Regions from separate parts of the Streptomyces sp. NPDC052301 genome, predicted to be linked through region 1. Evidence: riboswitches for the same ligand, from Rfam matches in the RefSeq annotation. Region 1 holds a riboswitch; each other region holds the start of a gene.
What was found. A riboswitch is a leader RNA that binds a small molecule or an ion and turns the genes downstream of it on or off. The one in region 1 is predicted to bind cyclic di-AMP.

Region 1 (3,266 bases):
CCGACGCGCTGCGCGCACCCGCCTTCGCCGAGAGCGAGGTCGAGCGGCTGGTCCGCAACCGTCTGGACGAGATCCCGCACGAGCTGGCCAACCCCTCCCGCCGTGCCGCCAAGGAGCTCTCCAAGGAGCTGTTCCCGGCGGCCTCGCGCATGTCGCGCCCGCGCCAGGGCACCGAGGAGACCGTCGAGAAGATCGACGCCGCCGCCGTACGCGCCTTCTACGACCGGTACGTCCGCCCCGCCACGGGCACGGTGGTCGTGGTCGGCGACCTCACCGGGATCGACCTGGACGAGCTGCTCGGCGACACCCTGGGCGCCTGGACCGGCACCCCGGGCGAGCCCCGTCCCGTGCCGCCGGTGACCGCCGACGACACCGGGCGCGTGGTCGTCGTGGACCGTCCCGGCGCCGTCCAGACGCAGCTGCTCATCGGCCGGGTCGGGCCGGACCGGCACGACCGCGTGTGGCCCGCCCAGGTGCTCGGCACCTACTGTCTCGGCGGCACCCTCACCTCCCGCCTGGACCGCGTGCTGCGCGAGGAGAAGGGCTACACCTACGGCGTGCGCGCGTTCGGGCAGGTCATGCGGTCCGCCCCGGACGGCACCGGCGCCTCGATGCTCGCCATCAGCGGCTCCGTGGACACCCCGAACACCGGCCCCGCGCTGGACGACCTGTGGAAGGTGCTCCGCACCCTCGCGGCGGAGGGACTGACCGACGCCGAGCGGGACGTCGCCGTGCAGAACCTGGTCGGCGTGGCGCCGCTCAAGTACGAGACCGCGGCGGCCGTCGCGAGCACCCTGGCCGACCAGGTCGAGCAGCACCTGCCCGACGACTTCCAGGCGACGCTGTACCAGCAGCTGGCGGCGACGGGCACCGTCGAGGCCACCGCGGCAGTGGTGAACGCCTTCCCGGTGGACCGCCTGGTGACCGTCCTCGTCGGTGACGCAGCCCAGATCAAGGCGCCGGTCGAGGCCCTCGGCATCGGCGAAGTCACCGTCGTGGCCGCCGAGTAGCGTTCGTGACCGCCGGGCAGCGACAGGCACGGCGGCACGCACGCACACGCCGTACGCGCGCGTGGGCCCTGACGACCTACGGGTCGTCAGGGCCCTTGTCGTTCCACTCGCTTCCTCAGATGCCCGATTTGAGGCGGAGGTTGCCTGTCTGTGCTGTGGGATGCGCTACAAAACACCCGTTGCGTTTGAGGTCCGAGAGCCGCCCCGCTTAGCGTCGTCCGGGCTGTTCGTCAGGCAGTGCGCCGCACCCGCGGCACCGGACAGTCATCGCCGAGTCCCCGTACGGCGCGAGCCAGGGGAGCCGGGGACCCACCGTCCCTGGGGTGAATCGGGCGCCCGCGCGGAAGCGGGGGAGCCCGTAGGAGACCTTCCTGCTCCGAACCCGTCAGCTAACCCGGTAGGCGAGAGGGAAGGAAAGGACCAGCCACTTCATGGCGTTCATGTGCGCCACCGGGAAGCACCGCAAGCCCGGTCGGGTCAAGCGCACCACCGCTCAGGCGGCCGGTGTCGCAGCCCTCACCACCACCGGTGTCATCGGCACCCTCGCCGCCTCCCCGGCCCTCGCCGCCGAGAACTCCGCGGAGCAGACCGGCCTCACCCCGGTGCTCACCGTGAGCGACAACATCGCCGAGCACATCGACGCGCAGGCCGCCGCCCAGAAGCAGGCCGCCGAGCAGAAGGCCGCCGAGGAGGCCGCCGCCAAGGCCGCCGCCGAGAAGGCCAAGCAGGAGCGCGAGGCCCGGGTCCGTGCCGCCCGCGAGGCCGAGCGCAAGCGGCTGAACACCTTCGTCCCGCCGATAGCGCACTCCTACGTCTCCACCGGCTACGAGGCCAGCAGCTCCCTGTGGTCCTCCGGCCACCACACGGGCATCGACTTCCACGCCGCCAGCGGCACGGCCGTCCATGCGGTCGGCACCGGCACCGTCGTCTCCACGGGCTGGGGCGGCGCGTACGGCAACCAGATCGTGATCCGGATGGCCGACGGCATGTACACCCAGTACGGCCACCTGTCCTCCATCGGCGTCACGGTGGGCCAGCAGGTCACCCCCGGCCAGCAGATCGGCCTGTCCGGCGCGACCGGCAACGTCACCGGCCCGCACCTGCACTTCGAGGCGCGTACGACGCCCGACTACGGCTCCGACGTCGACCCCGTCGCCTACCTCCGCAAGCACGGTGTGAACGTCTGACCGACCGGACGGCGATCCGCCTGTACCTCTCCGAAGCCCCGGCTCACCGAGCCGGGGCTTCCGCCGTATTTTCGCCCTCTCCGTCAGGCCCGGTGTCCAAAAAATATCCATGGATTACGGCCCGCCGTCGGAAATTCCGGCTCATTGCAATAGAGTCACAGAACACGCGTCCATCGTCGACGTTTCACGGGGATTAAGGCGGAGGTCGGTCATGCGTATTCCGGCGCACTCGGTGTGCACGGCGATCCGGGACGACATCGTCGCCGGTGTCCATGAGCGCGGCAGCCGCCTCACCGAGGAAGTCCTGGCCCGTCGCTACGGCGTCTCACGCGTCCCCGTCCGCGAGGCCCTGCGCACCCTGGAGGCCGAGGGCTTCGTGGTGACCCGCCGGCACGCGGGCGCGTGCGTGGCCGAGCCGACCGAGCACGAGGCCGCCGACCTGATGGAGATGCGCCTGCTCCTGGAGCCGCTCGGTGCCGCCCGGGCCGCGCAACGGCGCACCGAGGCCCATCTGAAGGTGCTGCGCGGACTGGTCCGGCTCGGCCAGGAGCGCGCCAGGAGCGGCAACAGCGCCGATCTGCGGGCGCTGGGCGGCTGGTTCCACGAGACGCTCGCCCAGGCCTCCGGCAGCCCGTCGCTGACAGCGATGCTCACCCAACTGCGTCACAAGATCGCCTGGATGTACGCGGTGGAGGCGCCGCCGAGCCCCGTGGAGTCCTGGGCGGAGCACGGCGCGATCGTGGACGCGGTGGCGCGCGGCGACGGCGAGCGCGCGCGGGCGGTCACGGCCGTGCACACCGAGCGGGCGGCGGCCGCGCACCGGCTGCGCTTCCGCCGGGCCGCGGAGCGTGTGAGGACTTCGCAACACGCCGTAAACACGTCGGGTGGGCGGCATTAACACCGGCACCGTATACAAAGAGAAGGTATTCGGCGGCCGGATATTTCGCCGCCCTTTTCCTGCTGCCGTGAATTCGGTGACCGCAGGCTCTGTCGGCCTGCCCGTCCGTGCTTAATTCACCGACGGGCGTGAATACGCGAAAGCCGCGCCACCCGAAAAGGGTGACGCGGC
Region 2 (3,266 bases), on a different contig from region 1:
GCCCCGGGCACGACGCGGGCCGTCCGCGTCGTGTGCACCGCACGCGCGCGTGCGCCGCGGTCAGACCGGTCGCACCACGCTGTGGATCACCGGCTCTCCGAGGTGGTGGACCGCCTGCTCGCGGACGTACGCGCCGGGGCCCGGGGCGTGGATCATCATGCCGTCGCCGGTACAGAGTCCGACGTGGCTGCTGTCGTCGCGGAAGAAGACCAGGTCACCGGGGCGGGCGTCGTCGAGGGGCACGGCCGTGCCGGCGAACGCCTGGTCCCGGGCCGCGCGCGGGAGGGTGACGCCGGCGGCCTTCCAGGCGGCCTGGGTCAGGCCCGAGCAGTCGTAGGAGCCGGGGCCGCTGGCGCCGCTCACGTACGGCTTGCCGATCTGGGCGCGGGCGAAGGCGATCGCCTTCTCGGCCCTGGTGGCCTCGGGGCCGGGGGCGACGTAGGCCTGCGGTCCGGCGTCCGGCTGCTTCTCCTGGGAATGCGCGGTCGGGCGGGGGCTCGCCTCGGCCGTGAGCCGGGACAGCAGCTCGCGCGCGGTGCCGAGCTTGCGCTGGACGGCGGCCTTGGCGCCCTTCACGTCGTACGGCGCGGCGGCCGGTGTCTCCGTGGTCCTGGTGGCCTTCTCGCGTTCGGTCGCGTCCTTCACGCGCGAGGCCAGCCGGTTCATCACCCTGTGCTGGGCGAAGTGGTCCTGCGGATACTCCGCGAGGAGGGAGGCGGCCGGGTCCGGGGCCGCCGTGAACGGCGCCAGACCCTCGCGGGCCCTGGCGCGCCGGGCCGCGCGCCGGGCGCCCTCCTGGCGCGGTTCCTCGACGCGCGCCCGTTCGTGGGCCGTCCAACCCCGCTCACGCGCCCCCTCCGGGACCGCCCGGTCCCCGACGTGCGCCCGCTCGTGGACCGTCCGGTCCTCGCCGAGAGCCCTGTCCCGGGCCGTACGGTTCTCGGCCAGCGCGCGCTCCCGGGCCGCCTGGTCCTCGGCCCTGGCCCGCTGCCGGGCCGCGGCCTGTTCCTCGGCGCGCGCCCGTTGCCGGGCCGCCGACTCCTCCTCCGGCGATGCGTCGGCGCGGCGGTAGAACTCGTCGATCTTCTTCTCGATCTCCTCCAGGCTCGGCCTGCCGTCGTCGGCGGAGGCTGCCTCGGCCGTCTGGGACAGGACGGCCACGGAGGTGAACGCGGCGGTGGCGAGGGCAGGGCCACGCAGGCCCGGTCCACGGGTGCCGACGGGGCGCGGCTTGCGGTGCGACGCCAAGGCTGGCGACTCCTTCCAACGTGCCGCCTACCGGGTTAGCTGTCGGGTTCGGGCGCGTGCTTCGGAAGGGTTGCCCTACGGCGTCGTCCCGGGCGGGAGTCGGCCGATTCACCCCAGGATCGGTGGGTCCCCGGCTCCGGGCGCCGTGCGGGGCGCGCCGGACTCGGCGGAGGCCGCATGGCCCGGCGACGTTCGCCGGAGAGGGGTCGTGCGGCCTGACGGAAACCTAGCCAACTCGTGTGTCTTCTGTGAAGGTTGGTGCGAGGTATGTCCGATACATTTCCGTGACCTGAGGGCACTTTCACGTCCACGTGAGCAGGTGCTTCCGCAGCGTGAGGGGTTACCGGGCACTATTGACGTGAAGATCAACTCTCCGCCGGACCGGCCATGTTCCGGGGACGGCGACCGGTTGTCGGTGGGGCGCCCTAGACTCGGAGAGCGATGAGCAGCCTCTTTGACGACAGCTTCCTGGCGGACCTCCAGCCCTCGCGCGGGCACGAGGAGGAGCCCCCGCCACCGCCCGAGGACGACCACGCTCCGGAGCCGCTTCCGGACGATCTGTTCGGCGGGAAGTTCGACGTGCCGCCGGACCGGGATGCCTACTACCGCGACGGCGCCCCGCGCCCGGCGATCGACGCGGCGGCGCTCCTGGAGGGGCTGAACGAGAACCAGCGCGCCGCGGTCGTGCACGCCGGCACCCCGCTGCTCATCGTCGCCGGTGCCGGCTCCGGCAAGACCCGTGTGCTCACCCACCGCATCGCGCACCTGCTCGCCGAGCGGAACGTGCACCCGGGCCAGATCCTCGCGATCACCTTCACCAACAAGGCCGCGGGCGAGATGAAGGAGCGCGTCGAGCAGCTCGTCGGCCCACGGGCGAACGCGATGTGGGTGATGACCTTCCACAGCGCGTGCGTGCGCATCCTGCGCCGTGAGTCGAAGAAGCTCGGCTTCACGTCGTCGTTCTCGATCTACGACGCCGCGGACTCCAAGCGCCTGATGGCCCTGGTCTGCCGCGACCTGGACCTCGACCCCAAGCGCTTCCCGCCGAAGTCCTTCAGCGCCAAGATCAGCAACCTGAAGAACGAGCTGATCGACGAGGAGGACTTCGCCGCCCAGGCCTCCGACGGCTTCGAGAAGACCCTCGCCCAGGCCTACGCCCTGTACCAGTCGCGGCTGCGCGAGGCCAACGCCCTCGACTTCGACGACCTGATCATGACGACGGTCAACCTGCTGCGCGCCTTCCCGGACGTCGCCGAGCACTACCGCCGCCGCTTCCGGCACGTCCTGGTCGACGAGTACCAGGACACCAACCACGCCCAGTACGCGCTCGTCAGGGAACTCGTCGGCACCGGGGATCACGACGAGGACACCCCGCCCGGCGAGTACGATGTCCCGCCCGCCGAGCTGTGCGTGGTGGGTGACGCGGACCAGTCGATCTACGCCTTCCGCGGTGCGACGATCCGCAACATCCTCCAGTTCGAGGAGGACTACCCGGACGCGACGACGATCCTGCTGGAGCAGAACTACCGCTCCACGCAGACCATCCTGAGCGCGGCCAACGCGGTCATCGAGCGCAACGAGTCCCGCCGCCCGAAGAACCTGTGGACCAACGCCGGCCAGGGCGCCCGGATCACCGGCTACGTCGCCGACACCGAGCACGACGAGGCCCAGTTCGTCGCCGACGAGATAGACCGCCTGGTCGACGCGGGCGACGCCAAGGCCGGCGACGTCGCCGTCTTCTACCGGACCAACGCCCAGTCCCGTGTCTTCGAAGAGGTCTTCATCCGCGTCGGCCTGCCCTACAAGGTCGTCGGCGGTGTCCGCTTCTACGAGCGCAAGGAGGTCCGGGACGTCCTCGCCTACCTGCGTGTCCTCGCCAACCCGGAGGACTCGGTGCCGCTGCGCCGCATCCTCAACGTGCCCAAGCGGGGCATCGGCGAGCGCGCGGAGGCGATGATCGACGCCCTCGCCCAGCGCGAGAAGATCAGCTTCCCGCAGGCGCTCAAGCGGGTCGACGA
Region 3 (3,266 bases), on a different contig from region 1:
CGAAGGCCCCCCGCAGCAGAGCCCGGAACGCATCCGCCGCCGGGGCCGCCTCGTCCGCGCGGTGGGCCACCGAGATCGTCCGGCGCAGGTCCGCGTCCAACGGCCGCACAGCGACCGGGGTGGCCGCCGTCCGCGCCACCATCTCCGGTACGACCGCCACCCCGAGGCCCGCGCTGACGAGCGCGCACACCACCGCGTACCCGGGAGTCGGCACCAGCAGCGCCGGTGTGGCGCCCGACGCGGCGAGCAGCGCCTCGATCTCCCGCCGGGCCGGATGCCGCGGCGCCATGCTGATCAGCGGCTGCCCGGCCAGCTCCGCCGGCGGCAGCCGGGACGACGACGTGCTCAGCGCGTGCCCGGGAGCGGTCACCAGCACCAGCTCCTCCACCAGCACCGGCTCCAGACGCACGGAGGACGGCACCGGGACGGGCTCGGCCGGGTGGTAGGTGTGCGTCAGCGCCAGGTCCACCTCGCCTGCCGCCACCGCGGTGACCCCGGACGGCGGGTCGTAGTCCGCCACCGACAGCGTCACGTCCGGATGTGCCCGGCGGAACGCGCTCAGCGCCGGCGGCAGCAGATGCACCCCCGCCGTCGGAAAGGTCCCGAGCCGCAGCGCGCCGCCGCTGAGTCCGGTGAGCCGGGACAGCTCGTGCCGGGCCTGCGCCAGTTCGTCGAGCACCCGGCGGGCCCGCGCCACCAGCACCTCGCCCGCCTCGGTCAGCCGGGCCCCGCGGTGGTGGCGGACGAGCAGCGCGGTGCCCGCCTCCCGCTCCAGCTTCGCCAACTGCTGGGAGAGCGCGGGCGGGGTGTAGCCGAGCCGGTCGGCGGCCCGGGTGATGGAGCCGGCCTCCGCGACGGCCACCAGTGCGGCCAGCCGGGTGGGGTCGTACATGGCATCAGCCTAAAGCAATGCTTAAGGCTCACGTAGATGATTCGAAATACCTGGTGAAGGCTCCCTCGCGGCAGGCTGGTCGCATGGACGGACAGCTCATCGCCTTCACCGGGATCGCCGCAGGACTCGTCGCCATGCCGGGCGCCGACTTCACCGTCGTGGTCCGCAACGCGCTGGTCTCCCGGCGGGCCGGCGCGGTCTGCGGGCTCGGGATCGCGGGCGGCCTCCTGGTGCACACCACCCTGGCGGTGGCCGGGGTCGCGGCCGTGCTGGTGGCCGTGCCCGCGCTGTTCCGGGCGCTGCAGCTGCTGGGCGGCGCCTATGTGCTGCAGCTCGGGGTGCGCACCCTGTGGGCGCTGCGGCGGCCCGCCCGGACGCCCGAGGAGAGCGCGGCCGCGACCGCGCACCCGCTGCGGCAGGGCTTCGTCACCAACGTACTCAACCCCAAGGCCTCGCTGACCTTCCTCAGCCTGCTGCCGCAGTTCGTGCCCGCGGGGAGCCATGCGCTGCCCCGGACGCTGCTGCTCGCGCTGATCGTGTGCGCGCTGGCCCTGGCGTGGTTCCAGGCGGTCGCCCTGCTGGTGGACCGGCTCGGCGGATGGCTGCGCCGGCCCCGGGCCGCCCGTGGGCTCCAGGCGGGCACCGGGGTGGCGCTGACGGCGCTGGGCGCGGCCCTGCTGCTGGAGCCGCTCCTGGCCTGACGCCGGGTCAGCTGACCCGGCCGTACCAGACGCTCTTGGTCCAGATCTTCTCGAGCCTGACCACGGAACCGGTCCTCGGGGCGTGCCAGATCTTGTTGTGGCCGGCGTAGATGCCGACGTGGTAGACGCTGGAACCCGAGTGGAAGAAGACCAGGTCACCGGCCTTGCGGTGGCCGGAGGAGATGTGGTGCGTCTTGTTGTACTGCTGGGCTGCGGTACGCGGCAGGGTCTTGCCCGCCTTCTTGAACGAGTAGAGCGTCAGTCCCGAGCAGTCGAACCGGCGCGGTCCGGTGGCTCCGTACTGGTACGGCGACCCCTTCTTGGAGGCCGCGACCTGGAGTGCTTTCGTCGCGAGCGTCGCGGCCGAGGCGTCGGTGGCGAGGCCCGGGACCGCGATGGAGCCGCCCACGGCGGCCAGGGTGAGGGCCGAGGCCGTACCGGCCCGGGCCATGAGCGACGGGACACGATTGAGCGCAGTCATGCGCAACCCTTCGTCAGCCGCCTGTGAAGGATGACCTGTCGGATTCGGGCTGGCGAAGTTGCCCGGCCGCGTTGCCGCGGCTTCACCCCAAGGATCGCTCGGAACCTCCGCCCGTCTGCCACGAGCAGACGAACATCCGTGCCGGCGACCCGTCTTGCCTGGGTCCTCCACTCCTGCCGATCCACTCCTGTCGACCGGTTATCCGAGCGGCGGCAGGACTCGGCGTCCGCCCGGATCGCCCCGCCGTTGTGGCGGGGGCTTGTCGTCAGACAGGGATCTTCACCTACAGCTGTCCGAAAATCCCAACGGAACCGGGGATTTGTGGCGTTACTCACCACTCACCCGTTCGGGTGGACAGGGCTGTGTTCGAGTCGCCGTCAGATGCCGGTCGTAGCCCCGGACCTGGGGCGGAACCACGATTCGCGGATCTCGGAACGGCGCGGAGCGCAACTCGGGAGGCCCGGAAAACGATCTGGAAGTACACCGGTCGGCGGTACGCCGTTCGGGCCGTTTCGTGTCCGGCCCGAACGGTTCGTGTCGACGCGGCGGACCCCCCGGGCCGGAGCGGCGTCCGGATCAGCCGACGCAGTCCGGCGGGAGCGCGACGCGCGCGGTCCGGCGTTCCCCGTCCAGCACCCGCAACGCCCGTGCCAGCGTGTCGCCGTGCAGCTCCGTCTCGCCCCGACGGTGCATCAGCGCGAGCGCGTCACGCAGCTCTGCCGCCTTGCGCACCAGGGCCTGGGCCGCGCGCAGGCCGGCATAGGTGTCCCCGTGCCGGGCCGGATTGATGCGGCCCAGCAGGTCGGCGGCCTCCAGGTAACGGTCGATCAGTTCCCCCTCGGCACGGGTCAGAGCGGGCAGCGGGGGCAGCTCGGGTGGCAGCATCGGCGGCTCACCTCGCGTCCCGCGCGCCGGGCACGCTCCGGCGGCTGGGCACGACGCCGTCCACCAGGCCGTAGGACAGCGCGCCGGACGCGTCCAGGACCAGGTCACGCTCCAGATCGCCGTGCACCTGGTCCGCCGTGCGCCCGGTGTGCCGCACCAGCATCTCCTCGGTCAGGGTGCGGGTGCGGACCAACTCCGCGGCCTGGATGACCAGGTCGCTGGGCTGGCCCTCCACCGGCTCCGGCAGCTGGGGCTGTTCGATCACCATGCGTGCGCCGGGCAGGGCGAACCGCTTGCCCGGTGTGCC

Region 2: another riboswitch for cyclic di-AMP. It lies ahead of ACIHEJ_RS25790 (C40 family peptidase); the one in region 1 lies ahead of ACIHEJ_RS27420 (M23 family metallopeptidase).
Region 3: another riboswitch for cyclic di-AMP. It lies ahead of ACIHEJ_RS06780 (C40 family peptidase); the one in region 1 lies ahead of ACIHEJ_RS27420 (M23 family metallopeptidase).

What each region holds. Positions count from the first base shown of each region.
Region 1 covers NZ_JBIUBE010000010.1:164,350-167,615, reverse strand. Annotated here, with positions in the region: gene ACIHEJ_RS27425 (M16 family metallopeptidase) at 1-1,010, shown strand, start outside; cyclic di-AMP (ydaO/yuaA leader) riboswitch at 1,269-1,429, shown strand; gene ACIHEJ_RS27420 (M23 family metallopeptidase) at 1,442-2,197, shown strand; gene ACIHEJ_RS27415 (GntR family transcriptional regulator) at 2,409-3,095, shown strand.
Region 2 covers NZ_JBIUBE010000009.1:155,026-158,291, forward strand. Annotated here, with positions in the region: gene ACIHEJ_RS25790 (C40 family peptidase) at 61-1,248, opposite strand; cyclic di-AMP (ydaO/yuaA leader) riboswitch at 1,256-1,427, opposite strand; gene pcrA (DNA helicase PcrA) at 1,690-3,266, shown strand, end outside.
Region 3 covers NZ_JBIUBE010000002.1:678,513-681,778, reverse strand. Annotated here, with positions in the region: gene ACIHEJ_RS06790 (LysR family transcriptional regulator) at 1-892, opposite strand, end outside; gene ACIHEJ_RS06785 (LysE family translocator) at 976-1,593, shown strand; gene ACIHEJ_RS06780 (C40 family peptidase) at 1,601-2,074, opposite strand; cyclic di-AMP (ydaO/yuaA leader) riboswitch at 2,077-2,215, opposite strand; gene ACIHEJ_RS06775 (hypothetical protein) at 2,651-2,959, opposite strand; gene ACIHEJ_RS06770 (ATP-dependent Clp protease proteolytic subunit) at 2,967-3,266, opposite strand, start outside.